3 regions of the Cumulibacter soli genome follow, and region 2 is predicted to be linked to each of the others. Evidence: riboswitches for the same ligand, from Rfam matches in the RefSeq annotation. Region 2 holds a riboswitch; each other region holds the start of a gene.
What was found. A riboswitch is a leader RNA that binds a small molecule or an ion and turns the genes downstream of it on or off. The one in region 2 is predicted to bind cobalamin.
Positions count from the first base shown of each region.

Region 1: it holds a riboswitch for cobalamin, as region 2 does, so the genes downstream of both, cobN (cobaltochelatase subunit CobN) here and E1H16_RS12925 (ABC transporter substrate-binding protein) in region 2, are expected to answer to the same signal.
Region 3: it holds a riboswitch for cobalamin, as region 2 does, so the genes downstream of both, E1H16_RS18075 (ABC transporter substrate-binding protein) here and E1H16_RS12925 (ABC transporter substrate-binding protein) in region 2, are expected to answer to the same signal.

Region 1 covers NZ_SMSG01000004.1:409,595-413,711, reverse strand. The annotation lists gene cobN (cobaltochelatase subunit CobN) at 1-1,608, opposite strand, end outside; cobalamin riboswitch at 1,667-1,811, opposite strand; gene E1H16_RS11235 (cobalamin biosynthesis protein CobG) at 1,798-3,114, shown strand; gene E1H16_RS18605 (PASTA domain-containing protein) at 3,137-3,355, opposite strand; gene E1H16_RS11225 (precorrin-8X methylmutase) at 3,889-4,117, shown strand, end outside.
Region 2 covers NZ_SMSG01000005.1:323,321-327,437, forward strand. The annotation lists gene E1H16_RS12915 (DUF169 domain-containing protein) at 1-754, shown strand, start outside; gene E1H16_RS12920 (nitroreductase family protein) at 875-1,522, opposite strand; cobalamin riboswitch at 1,639-1,789, shown strand; gene E1H16_RS12925 (ABC transporter substrate-binding protein) at 1,904-2,893, shown strand; gene E1H16_RS12930 (ABC transporter substrate-binding protein) at 2,932-3,984, shown strand; gene E1H16_RS12935 (FecCD family ABC transporter permease) at 4,019-4,117, shown strand, end outside.
Region 3 covers NZ_SMSG01000012.1:14,145-18,261, reverse strand. The annotation lists gene E1H16_RS18080 (FecCD family ABC transporter permease) at 1-612, opposite strand, end outside; gene E1H16_RS18075 (ABC transporter substrate-binding protein) at 612-1,646, opposite strand; cobalamin riboswitch at 1,707-1,870, opposite strand; gene E1H16_RS18070 (HhH-GPD-type base excision DNA repair protein) at 1,887-2,456, opposite strand; gene E1H16_RS18065 (FBP domain-containing protein) at 2,741-3,244, shown strand; gene E1H16_RS18060 (tRNA (cytidine(34)-2'-O)-methyltransferase) at 3,359-3,838, opposite strand.

The DNA of each region.
Region 1 (4,117 bases), on a different contig from region 2:
GCCCGGCATCCACTCCAGGTTGCCGTGTTTGCCCATGTGTACGACGGCATGCGCGCCGAACTCCTGCTCGATCCACTGGTACGTCGCGACGTAATGATGGGTGGGAGCGAGGTCCGGATCGTGGTAAATCGCGATCGGGTTCTCGCCAAATCCGCGCGGCGGCTGCACCAGCAACACAATGTTGCCGGACACGATCGCGGCGGACACGATCTCGCCGTCCGCGCTGGCGGAACGGTCGACGAACAGCTCGCCGGGAGCCTCGCCCCACGCCGCGGTCATTTCGCCACGCAGATTTTCGGGTAGGGCGTCGAACCAGCCCTGGTAGGTCGCTGCCGGAATACGGATCTGGTGCTCGGAGATTTGCTCCTGACTCAACCACTCAGGATCTTGACCACCCGCCGCGATGAGGGAGTGGATCAGCGCGTTACCCGCGGTGGTATCGGGCGCTTCGCCGTCAACAGCGGGAAGTGGATCGACACCGGGAAACGCGCAGGTCTCGCCAAGGTCGTAACCGGCCGCTCGTAGCGCGCGCAAAAGCCGGATCGTAGACACCGGCGTGTCCAGGCCGACCGCATTGCCGATCCGCGAATGCTTAGTCGGGTATGCCGAAAGAATGACCGCGATCTTGCGTTCGGCCGGCGGAATGTGGCGCAGCCGTGCGTGGTTCACGGCGATGCCTGCGACCCGCGCGCACCGCTCTGGATCCGGGACATAGTGCGGAAGCCCATCGGCGTCCGTCTCCTTGAAGGAGAACGCAACGGTGATCAGTCGACCGTCGAACTCTGGTACTGCGACCTGGGTTGCCACGTCCAGCGGCGACATTCCGTCGTCCGAATCGGTCCAGCTGGCGCGGTCCCAGGTGAGGCAGAGCCCTTGCAAGATCGGGATGTCGAGTTTCGCGAGTGCCTCGACGTTCCACGCCTCGTCGTCCTCCCCGGCGCCCGCCGTGGCGGGTTTCGTGCCGCCGGCGGCCAGCACGGTCGTGACGAGAGCGTCCAGCGTGCCCAGGTAATCGAGTAGATCCTGCGGAGCGTCGCGCAGCGAGGTCGCATGGATCGGTACGCCGATACCGCCCGCCGCATCGATCGCATCGCACAGGCCGTGCACGTATGCGGTGTTGTCGGCGGCGTACTGCGCTCGGTAGAACAGCACGCCGACGCGTGGTTTATCAGCGGCCTCTGGTCGGTCCAGGACGCCCCACGTCGGGAGCGGCTCTGCTGGCTCAAACCCGTCGCCGGTGAGCAGCAGTGTGTCGGAGAGGAATCTGTGCAGGTTCGCCAGGTTCGCTGGACCGCTGAAGGCGAGATAGCGGTGCGCCTCACTGACTACACCCTGTGGCGCCGTCGACAGTTCCATCAACTGTGCGTTCGGCGCCTGCTCGCCGCCGAGTACGACCAACGGCTTGCCGAGCGAATCGATGCCCGGTATGAGGTCTCGGACATCCTGTGGACCGCCGAGAATGCGCGCGACGACGATGTCGCAGTCGCGTAGGCGGTCGGCCAGATCGACGGTGGGCCGGGTCGGGTTCGCCCAGAGATAGTCGGCGCCGCTCGCGCGGGCACACAACAGGTCGGTGTCGGACGTCGATAGCAGGGCGATGCGGCTCATTCAGATCTCCTCGCGGGGTGTCCACGCCCCGGTTCGTAGCGAGTGCCGCGTCGACGATTCGGCGCGGCGGTCGATGCGGCGTTCCTGACTTGCCTGAGGCTCACAGTGGCGGGACCGTCTCGGAATCACACCGAGTTCCGCCGGATCAACCGACATAGAGAGTACTTGCGCCGCGTAGCATCGGCACCGATGACCCCACAGACTCCACCCGCCTCCGGCGTTCGCGCTGGACACGACGCCAACGCGTCGGAAGCTCCTGCGGCGCCCGAGGCGGAGTGTGCGGTCTCGGCGGGGTTTTCGGCGCGGTTGGGGGCGGACCGTTGCCCAGGGGCCCTGCGACCATTCGCCGCTGAGGACGGATTGATTGTCCGAGCGCGCGTCCCCGGAGGGGAGGTCGCGCTCGGGACGCTCCGGACCCTGCTGCAGATCGGTGCCGACTACGGGACGCCACGTATTCAATTGACTACGCGCGGCAACCTGCAGGTGCGGGGACTGCCCGATCCGCTGCCGGACGATGTCGCTGAACGCCTCGCTGATGCTGGGCTGCTGCCGTCGCTGACCCATGAGCGCGCGCGGAATATCCTCGCTGCGCCGAGTAGCGCCGTACTGCGCGAGCGGGCTCGCGAATTGGATCGCATGCTGATCTCGAGGCCCGAGTTGGCTGGGTTGCCGGGGCGGTTTTTGATGCTTCTCACCGACACCAGCGGACTTGGTCTGGATGAGCGGTTCGACGTCGCGTACGTCGATGCCGGTGACGGGTCAGGGGTGCTGCTGCTTGGCCGAGCCGACTCGGTGGCGGGGCCTGGTGTCGGGCGCGGGGTTTCGGATAGGCAGCGGGGAAATAACCCCGCTGTCGAGGAAGATCCCCGCCGTGCAACGCATAGTCCGCTGCGGCTCGGCCGCGTCGTCTCATCGGACGAGGCGCTCGGCGCAATGCTGGACGTCGCCGCGCAGTTCCTGGCCGAACGCGCCGACGAGCGAGTGTGGAACATCCGGGATCTGCCGGAGTCGTCGCCGCTGTGCGGGAGTTTCGCGCAGGCTGAGGTGCCCGGCGATCCGGCTGGCGCCACGCTCAGCCCCGGCGTGTATGGCGCTGACCTTGTGGCTGGCATCCCACTGGGGCTGCTGGAAGCTGCGCACCTGAATGCGATGGAGTCGGTTACCGAACACGTAGTGATCACGCCGTGGCGGTCAGTACTGGTTCCCGGCGGCGCAGCGTACGACGCCCAGTTAGCCGCCGCCGGATTGATCGTTGACGATACGAGCGCCTGGGGACGGATCAGTGCATGCACCGGTGCGCCGTACTGCGGACGGGCGCAGAGCGAAACGTTGAGCCTCGCGCGCGAGTGCGCCGAGACGATCGGCTCGAAGTTGCCGCGGCTGCACCTGGTCGGTTGCGAACGACGCTGCGGCGAACCGCGCGGCGAGCACGTCACCGTCGTGAGCGCTGAATCGGTAGTGGACGTCCGCGCCGCAATCGCCGTATCCAGCGTTACGAGTGACTAATCGGCCTTTGCAGCATCGGCCGTCAGCACGTCTCGCCGATCTTGACTGCAAAGAACGTGATAATGGTGTCCTCGGAGAATTCTTCGCCAGCTGCTGGCGTCTGGGAACATACGATCCAGTTCGAGTCCATTAATTGCATGCGCCCTTGGCCACTGGCGTCCTCAGATAGCGTGACGAAAAACGGGTCTCCGGTCAGGGCCTGCATCGCGTCTTGTGCATCCTGCAGGACCGTCCCGGTCATGTCGGGCAAAGTCCAGGTCGACGATGTGGACCCAGTAGCGGTCGCGGGCGGCGCAACGGAAGTTGCGGCTGCTTCTGTGGTGGGCTCAGGCGATACAGTCTCCGCGGTCACGGTGACTGTTCGCGTCTCCGTTGCTGCCGGCTCGATATCAGAATTGCACCCGGATAGCAGCGCGCCGAGGCTTAACCCAACCATCGCGACTAAGGGGGTGAGGCGCGGACTCATACGACTCCCAGTGTTCGATCGAACTTACTGGTTTATATTTTCAGGTCGTGCCTGAATGTCTAGTCCGTGTTAGTGCGGTTCCTGCTCACGATGCTCCCTTAGCGAGTTGTTCTTACTATGCCTCCTCTGCAAAAAACGCAGAAAATTCGGGGGTGCATCGCGTAGAGCGCGATGCCATGCCAATTCTGTTGCGTGTTTTGCAGGAGCGCTGGCGAGACACGAGCCCGCGCTAACCTGCGGCGACCGTCAGCCACCGTCGGCCACCACGGGATCGCCGTCACAGCGGCCGCTAAAGTAGCCTGCTCGGCATGAACGAACCCCGTCGGCCGGCCCGCCGCTACGAGTACCTCACCGACGGCGCGGAGATCTACCGGCGCTCGTTCGCGACGATCCGCGCCGAATCCGACCTCAGCGCACTACCGGCAGACATGGACGTCGTCGCTACCCGGATCATCCATGCCGCGGGCGATGTCGACATCGTCGGCGAGATCGCCGCACACCCCGACGTCGTGTCTGCCGCCCGCGCCGCGCTGCGCT
Region 2 (4,117 bases):
AACCGACTGGAGTGCGCTGACCGACCGCCTGAATCGGCTGCTGCGGCTGCGTACTACGCCGGTGGGGATGAAGCTGTTCGCGACGGTCGCCGAGATGGAGGCTGTGCCGAAGATCCGGCGTCCGAAGGCGATCCACACGACCGACCAAATCGTCGCGCAGGCAGCTCGGATCGGTTTCACCGTAGGAATCACCAACGACGACCTCGTCGGCCCACAGTGTGGTGCGGTGATCGGATTGCACCCGCGCGATGAGTCGTGGCTGTCCGGCGACCGCATGGCCGGTGTGTGGTTCGCCGATCAGGAGGAAGCGTCGCGACACCAGCATGCGATGGATACGGTGCCCGACAACCTGTACGAGGCGATGGCCGTGTCACCGCTAGCCTCCGGCCGACTCGACCCGCCGGACGTCGTCCTGATTTATGCCACCCCCGCACAGTCGATTCTGATGATCAACGGGCTGCAGTGGTCGGGCTACAAGAAGTTTGAGTGGTCCTGCGTCGGGGAGTCATCGTGCGCCGACTCGTGGGGGAGGGCGCTCGCGACTCGGGAACCGTCGATGTCGATCCCGTGCTACGCCGAGCGTCGGTACGGCGGCGTCCTCGAGGACGAACTCTTGTTGGCGCTGCCGCCGGAGTACCTACCGGGGATGCTCGATGGGCTGGATGCGTTGGGCCGTAACGGATTCCGCTACCCGATACCGCAGTACGGCATCCAGTCGGATGCGCGCGCCGGACTCGGTGTTTCCTACACCTGAGCCCCCACGCGAAACCGACGACGAGTGCGCCGTCGGCACGCCGACTTGCGGGGGAGCGAGTAACGATAATCGGCCCAGACCGTTGCTCGCTGCCCCGCAGAATGGCCAAGTGCGGCCGGATTACGCCGGGGTTGATTCGCCCCAGGTGTTCCAGAACGTGATGTCTTCGATCGGCCCGCGGGCGGCGGGTTTGAAGTCGGTGCCCTTGGTGTAGGCGATCGGCAGCATCGCCGCCTGCGTGAAGCCCTCGGGGATCTCCAACAGTTCGGCGGTTTCCTGCGCGTGGGCCAGGTGGAACGTCGTCCACACCGATCCGAGGCCGCGCGAACGCAGCGCTAGGCAGAAGCTCCAGATCGCCGGGTGAATCGAGCCGAAGAATCCTGCGGCGCTTTCCAGATTTGCCGGCTTTCCCGCGATGCAAGGGATGACCAGCGCCGGTACCTGCTCAATGACATCGACGAGGTATGCAGCCGAGCTACGTACGCGTCCGGTCTGCTCGTCGGCCTCCTCCTGGCCCTTCGTGGCCATATACTTACGCCCGACTTCCTTGTAGAACTCGGCGAGTTTGGCGCGCTTGGCCTCGTCCGTCACGATCATCCAGCGCCATCCCTGGGAATTGCTGCCCGTGGGGGCTTGTACGGCCAGGCGAAGGCATTCGAGGATGACTTCGGGCTCGACCGGGCGCTCAAGGTCAAGACGTTTGCGGACGGCGCGTGTGGTGCTCAACAGCCAGTCGGTGGCCTGCTTCTGTTCAGGTGAAATCGTCATGACTTGACCCTAGCCCGAACAGTTCAGTGCACCAACGGATGTAGTCACGCTGCTGTCAAAGCGATCTGCTGCCGACATCACCGTCGGCGCGCCTTCGGGCGTAGCGACCCGCTCAACACTAGGGGAAACTGCCGGGTGCTAATCTCGACGAGTCCATTGCGATGGGACCCGAGGAAGCCGGTGTGAATCCGGCGCGGTACCGCCACTGTAGACGGTGCACAGACACGTGCCCGTGAGCCAGATACTCGCCCCATTCGTACCTTTCAGTGTCGGGGCGGCGTACCCCGAGAAAGGCTGCGCGAAGTCGTGCACGCTTCTTTTACTTCATCCCACCTTCTCGGCAGGCGACGTCGCCCCTGGGTCTTGCTCGCGTGTTTGGCTGTGGCTGCATCGCTAGCGAGCTGCTCAGCCGAAACAAGCCCAGAGGCGCGAGCGTCTGGGGGCGCCTCGGTCGAGAACTGCGACATCGATGTCCCCGTTGGCGATCCGCCCGAGCGTGTGTTCGCATCTGAACAGCCGGCAATTGAAATCATGCACGCGCTGGGGCTCAGCGACCGACTCGTCGCTACCAGTACGTTGCACGCCGCGATCCTGCCGGAATACGCGCAAGTCCAAGCGGACCTGGAATACACCCAGGACCTCCCGAGTCGGGAGGGTCTGCTGGCGATGGATCCGGACTTCGTCCTTGTGGGTTTCAATCATCCCTTCGCCGAGGACGGCACGTTCGGCACCCGGGCGAGCCTGGCCGACTTGGGCATCCGCACTTGGATCCTGAGCCCGCTGTGTCCGACGGAGGATGGCTTGTCGGACGAGGCACTTGATCCGCAGAACGTCAGCGTCGAGACGATCTATGACGACCTGCGCGGATTGGGTGTGATCTTTGACGTCGAGGAGCAGGCGGAGGAGATCATCGCGGACCAGCAGGTTCGCATCGCGGCCGTGGAGGAAGCCGTCAGCGGCGCAGATCGCCCCAAAGTGGCATTCGTCCGAGCTCTCGAAGATGGAACCTTCCGCATTGTCAGCGGCACTGACTTCGGCACCCGGATTATCGAGCACGCCGGCGGCGAGAACGTTTTCGCCGATCTCGATGCCGATCGCAAAATCATCGTCGATGCCGAAGAACTGATCTCCCGCGACCCCGACGTGATTCTCACCGACAGCTGCTGCGACCCGAGTTACACCGTCGAGAACCGCGACGAGGACGCTCTGGCAATCCTGCAGCATCCCGCGCTCGCCGGCGTCACCGCGGTCGAGAACGATCAGGTTTACCCGTTCCTGTTAGCCGATCGCAGCGCCGGCATCCGCGCTGCCCAAGCAATCGAGATGGTCGCCGCGATTCTGCACCCACACCTGGTGCAGGAACCCGCATAAAGCGCCATCCACACTCACACCTAAAGAGGGATAGTCGCATGACTTTGCTTCATTACCGAAGGCTCGCCGTTGTTGCCGCGTGTTTAGGCCTGGTGGGCACGAGCGCGTGCGCTGCCAACGCGAACGACCGATCCTCTGCCGCGGATGCCGTCACCGTTGAGAACTGCGGAATCGACGTCACGGTAAGTGAACCGCCTGAACGCGTATACGCCGCCTATCAGCCGGCCATCGAGATCGCGCACGCGTTAGGTATCAGCGATCGCCTGATCGAGACCGCGTTCCTTGATGCACAGGTGCTGCCGGAATACACGCAGGCCCAGAGCGAGGTTCCGTATGTGGAGAAACTGCCCAGCCGCGAGGCCATGTTGGCCACCGCGCCTGACTTCATCCTGTCGGGGTATAACAACGTCTTCACCGAAGATGGTGCTGGTGATGAGGGTTTCGGGACTCGGGCAAGCCTGGCCGAACTAGGCATCCAAAGTTGGATCCTCAGTCCGCTGTGTCCTAGTGAAGACGGGCTCTCCGATGAGGCGATTGATCCCGCTTCCGTCGATGTGGAAACGATCTACGACGACCTGAATGACCTCGGCGTCCTATTCGATGTCGAGGAGCGCGCTGAGGAGGTCATCGCGGACCAGCAGCAACGCATCGCCGCCGTCGAGCAGGCGCTCGCTGGAGTAGATACGCCCAGCGTCGCGATCGTCCTGCTGGACGAAGGTGGGGGCATTCGCGTCGCCGGTGGTATCGACTTCGGTACCCAGATCATCGAGCATGCGGGCGGGGTGAACGCGTTCGCCGACCTCGTCGATAAGCGCCATGTGGACATCGATCTCGAAGAGCTGATTGACCGTGACCCCGACGTCATCGTCACCAGCACGTGTTGCGACGCCTCCTATACCCGCGAGGACGGCGTGGAAGAAGTGCAGACGCTTATGCAGAACCCCGCGTTGGCAGGTATGTCGGCGGTGCAGAGCGAGCAGGTGTATCCGTTCCTGTTTGCTGACCGCGCGGCGGGGGTCCGCGTCGCCTACGCGATCGAACTGATGGCTTCGCTCCTGCACCCCGACTTGGTCCCGCCCAGCGAGGATTAGGCCGAGCAAGATGCAGCGGAGTGACAATACGGTGATGCCGGCCGCGCCGGCTTCCGAGCGGCCGGTCGAGGCCGCGCGCCCGGCTGCCCGCGTTGCTGTTCCTCGCGCCGGTTTATTGAGCGGCCACTGGCGT
Region 3 (4,117 bases), on a different contig from region 2:
TATCGCGACGTCTCGCCAGGACGCAGTCCCGAGCGAACCGAGCAACCAGAACAGCACCCCGCGGGTCTGTTCGGCGTCCGCGGCGGTAAACATGATGAAGGACGTCAACGCAGAAAACAGTTGGGTCGCAGCAACTCCCGCGAGAATCATTCGGTCGGTCGTGCCACCGGCGAGTAGGCCGAGCGCAAGAACTAGGGCGAACGCGACCAACGCCCCGACGAAAGCGCCGGAAGCCAACGATGCCGCGCCCGCCCCGACGCCGAGAACGACCACGCTCACCGCACCCATCGAGGCTCCCGAGGAAATCCCGAGTACGAACGGGTCGGCCAGCGGGTTGCGCAGCAGCGACTGCAGGATGACACCACACAGCGCGAGCCCGGCACCGCACGCAGCGGCCAGTGCGGCCCGCGGTAGCCGCAGATCCCAGATGATGCCCTGTCGGATCCTGCTCAACCCCGAATCAGGCCCGCCCAGCTTCTCCACCACGACGGCGAACGCGTCGGACGGACCCAATGAGGACGGCCCGATCGCTGTCGCCACGGCAATCGAGACAAGGAGCCCCGCTAGACCGACGGGCCAACCCAGGTGCCTCCACCGGCTGCCACCGATCACTACTTCGCAAGGCCAAGTTCGACGAGACCGGCCGACATCTGCTCCACCAGGTCGACCGTGCGGATGGATGGGTTCAGTTCCGCTCCCGCGACCGTCACGTACTGCTTTTCTTTCACCGCGGTCATTTCCTTCGTGACCGGATTGGATTCGAGATACTCGATCTTGGCCGCGGCCGTCTCGGCTGTCTGGCTCTTACGAGTGAGATCCCCGATGACCAGGACGTCAGGATCGGCGTCCGCGATGGCCTCCCAACCGATCTGCGGCCACTCGGCATTCTGGCCCTCGAACACGTTCGTCAGGCCGAGGGCATGCGTGGCGATTCCCGGCCCACCGCAACAACCACCGACGTACGGTGACTCGGAGTTCGCGAACCAGTACAGCACCGTCACACCGTCGACGTCGGGTGCGGCCGAGACGGCGGCGTCCATCCTGTCCGCGAGGTCGTCGATCAGGTCTTGACCGGCCTGTTGCTCATCGACCAGCGTCGCGAGGTCGGTGATCTCGGTATAGATCGATTCCATCGTGATCGGTTCGTCGCGGGCACCGTCCCCACCGCCGAAGTCGGACTTTTCGCACTCGACGGCGGACAGATATGCCGGGACGCCGAGGTCGGCGAACTGTTCGGCTGTGGCGACGCCGCCCTCGCTCAACGTGTTGTAAAGCGACGCGGTGATCAGGTCGGGTTCGGTCGCGAGCACCGCTTCGTACGACGGCGCCTGGTCGGCTAACCGCTCGACCTTCGCATTCTCGTCGGCCAGCGAGTCCAGGATGGGGTCGGTCCAACTCGCGGTTCCCACCATTCGATCGGCCACCCCGAGCGACAACAGAATTTCCGTCGACGCCTGGTTCAGCGACACGATCCGCTCGGGGCGATTCTCCACGGTGATCGTGCGGTCGCATCGATCGATACTCACCGGGTATCCGGCGTCGGCGGCCTCGGACGGGCCATCCTCGCCCGTAGATCCACATGCGACGAGCGTGGCCACGGACAGCGTGGCAGCCAGGAATGACAACAGGGAGTGACGGGCGCGCATAGCGAACCTTTTCGTGCTCAGGGGTCCGGTAGCGCGGGACCCGCATGGAGCCCATTGGCGGGTGCCGACGGGGAGCCAGCAGGTTTTCGGGCTCGGAATCCTTCGAACCAGGCACCTTCCCAGACTGTCGTCCAGTGGCCTTACACCTGGCCCGTCACCCATACCGCTGCGCGTCAGCTCCGGTCTCTCACCGGATTCCCTCGACTGGCAGACGACACCCTAGCAGAGCGTCCGCCGCGGCTACTTCGCTGCTTTAGCGGCAGCCTTCGCGGCCTTCTTGAAGTCGCGGACCTGCTGCAATGACTCGGGACCGGTCACGTCAGCTACTGACCGGCGCGAGTTGGACTCGGCGTACGGACCAATCGCCTTGCGCCAGCCGTATGGGCGGTGATCGAGTTGCTTGCCCAACAGCGCGGCGAAGATCCGCGCCTTCTGTTCGCCGTACCCCGGCAGTGCCTGCAACCGCTTGAGCAGGTCTGCGGCACTGGACGACGCCTCCCAGACTGACGCGGCGTCGCCGTCGTACTCGTCGCAGATCACCTGAGCGAGCTGTTGGACGCGGCGCGCCATCGATCGGCCGTAACGATGAATAGCAGGCGGTGTCGCGCACAACTCTTCGAACTCGGCCGGGTCATAGGCGGCAATCGTGTGCGGATCGAAGCTGCCGATTCGAGTCGCTATTTTGCGCGGCCCACGGAAAGCGTGCTCCATGGGATATTGCTGATCCAGAAGCATTCCGGTCAGCAAGGCGAAGGGATTCTCGGACAGCAGTCGGTCGGCCTCGGAGTCCTGCGCGATACACAGCGTCATCTCCCTACCCTAAGCCCCCGCGATCGAGACGGGCTCGCCCCGAAGGGCGGGCGCGACGCCACCGCTCGAAATTCGATCCGCATCCAGTGGCCCGAAAGCGTACGGTGGGATCCGTGAGTTTCCGCGAGTTGTACTCCCAACGCCAGGAGGTCGTCGGCGAAGCCCTCGCCGACGGTGAGTAGCTAGGCCGCCCCGGCCGTGCCCGCAGTCCGCTGCCCAGCACGGCTATTTTGGCGACCCCTCACACCCGGCGCGCCGCGGGCGCACCATCGGAAGGCTTACTCATGCAACCACTCACCGAAAAACTCATCCGCTCCTCCTTCGTGAACGCCTCACGCCGCGAGGTGAAAGAGATGTCATTGCCGGAGGGCTTCGACGATCTCACCGAGTACGACTGGGACGACCTCGATTACCTCGGTTGGCGCGACTCGACCTTCGCCCGACGCGCGTACGTCGTACTTCCGCGACTGGACGCCGACCCCGTCGGCATCGCGCTCAAACCCGCCGCATCGCCACCACGAACGCGCGCCATGTGCAACTGGTGCCGAGACGTGCGACTGCTCAACGAGGTCGTTTTCTTCAGCGCCAAGCGCGTCGGCCCCGCCGGACGTCGCGGTGACACCGTCGGCACGCTCATCTGCCGGGATTTCGAGTGCTCACGCAATGCGCGCAACGATCCGCCAGCGCCGTACGAGGGTTACGACAAGGCCGCCGCACGCGTGCGGCGGATCGAGGATCTGCAACTGAAGGTCGCCGGTTTCGCGGAGATGCTGATAGCCGGCCGGTAACGAACTCGGCACTGCGGTTCATCGCAGGCCCCGAGCGGGCAGGCACGTGGACTACCCACCTGCCTCGTCTCTGGGAGCCTGCGGTGAATCCCACGTGCGCGGATTCGGTCGGGATCACAGCGATTCCGGGTAACCGAGTTGCCGCCACGCCTCGTACACCACGATCGCCGCGCTGTTGCTGAGGTTGAGCGACCGTCGCCCCGCGAGCATCGGAATCCGGAGCCGATCGTTCAGCCGCGGGTGCGCAAGGATTTCCGCTGGCAGACCGTCAGACTCGCACCCAAACAGCAATACATCGTCCGGTCGATACTCGATGCTCGAATGAACGGTGGTCGCCGAACTGGTGAAGGCGAATACCCGCGGCGGCTGCGGTTGGCCTGCGTCCAGCGCAGCAAAGCAGGCATCGAGGGACGGATGAATGAATACCCGCGCGAGATCGTGATAGTCGAGGCCCGCTCGTCGCAACTGCTTGTCCTCCAGCGAAAACCCCAGCGGCTCAACGAGGTGCAGTTCCGCCGGCGTGCAGGCCGCCAGTCGGATCGCGTTGCCGGTGTTCGGCGGGATTTCAGGCGTGTGAAAAACGATGCGCAGCACCGTGCCATCAGACCACTGCTCCCCGCCACCGGTCGAGCGGTGTGAGCATTATTGCTCACCGGAATCATGGTGAGCGCCCGGCGAATCACCGGAACACATGACTGCGCCACTCCGATGACACCGTGCGTCCCCGATGACACCGCGCCTCCCGGTGCCACTGCGCCTTCGCCGGCGCACCCCGCCGATCCGGTAGCCCGCGCCACGTTAGAGTTACTCTCCGGTGTGTCGGGAAGCCTGGTCGACGTTCTGCGGACAACCCTGTTTGCAGATCCAACTCCA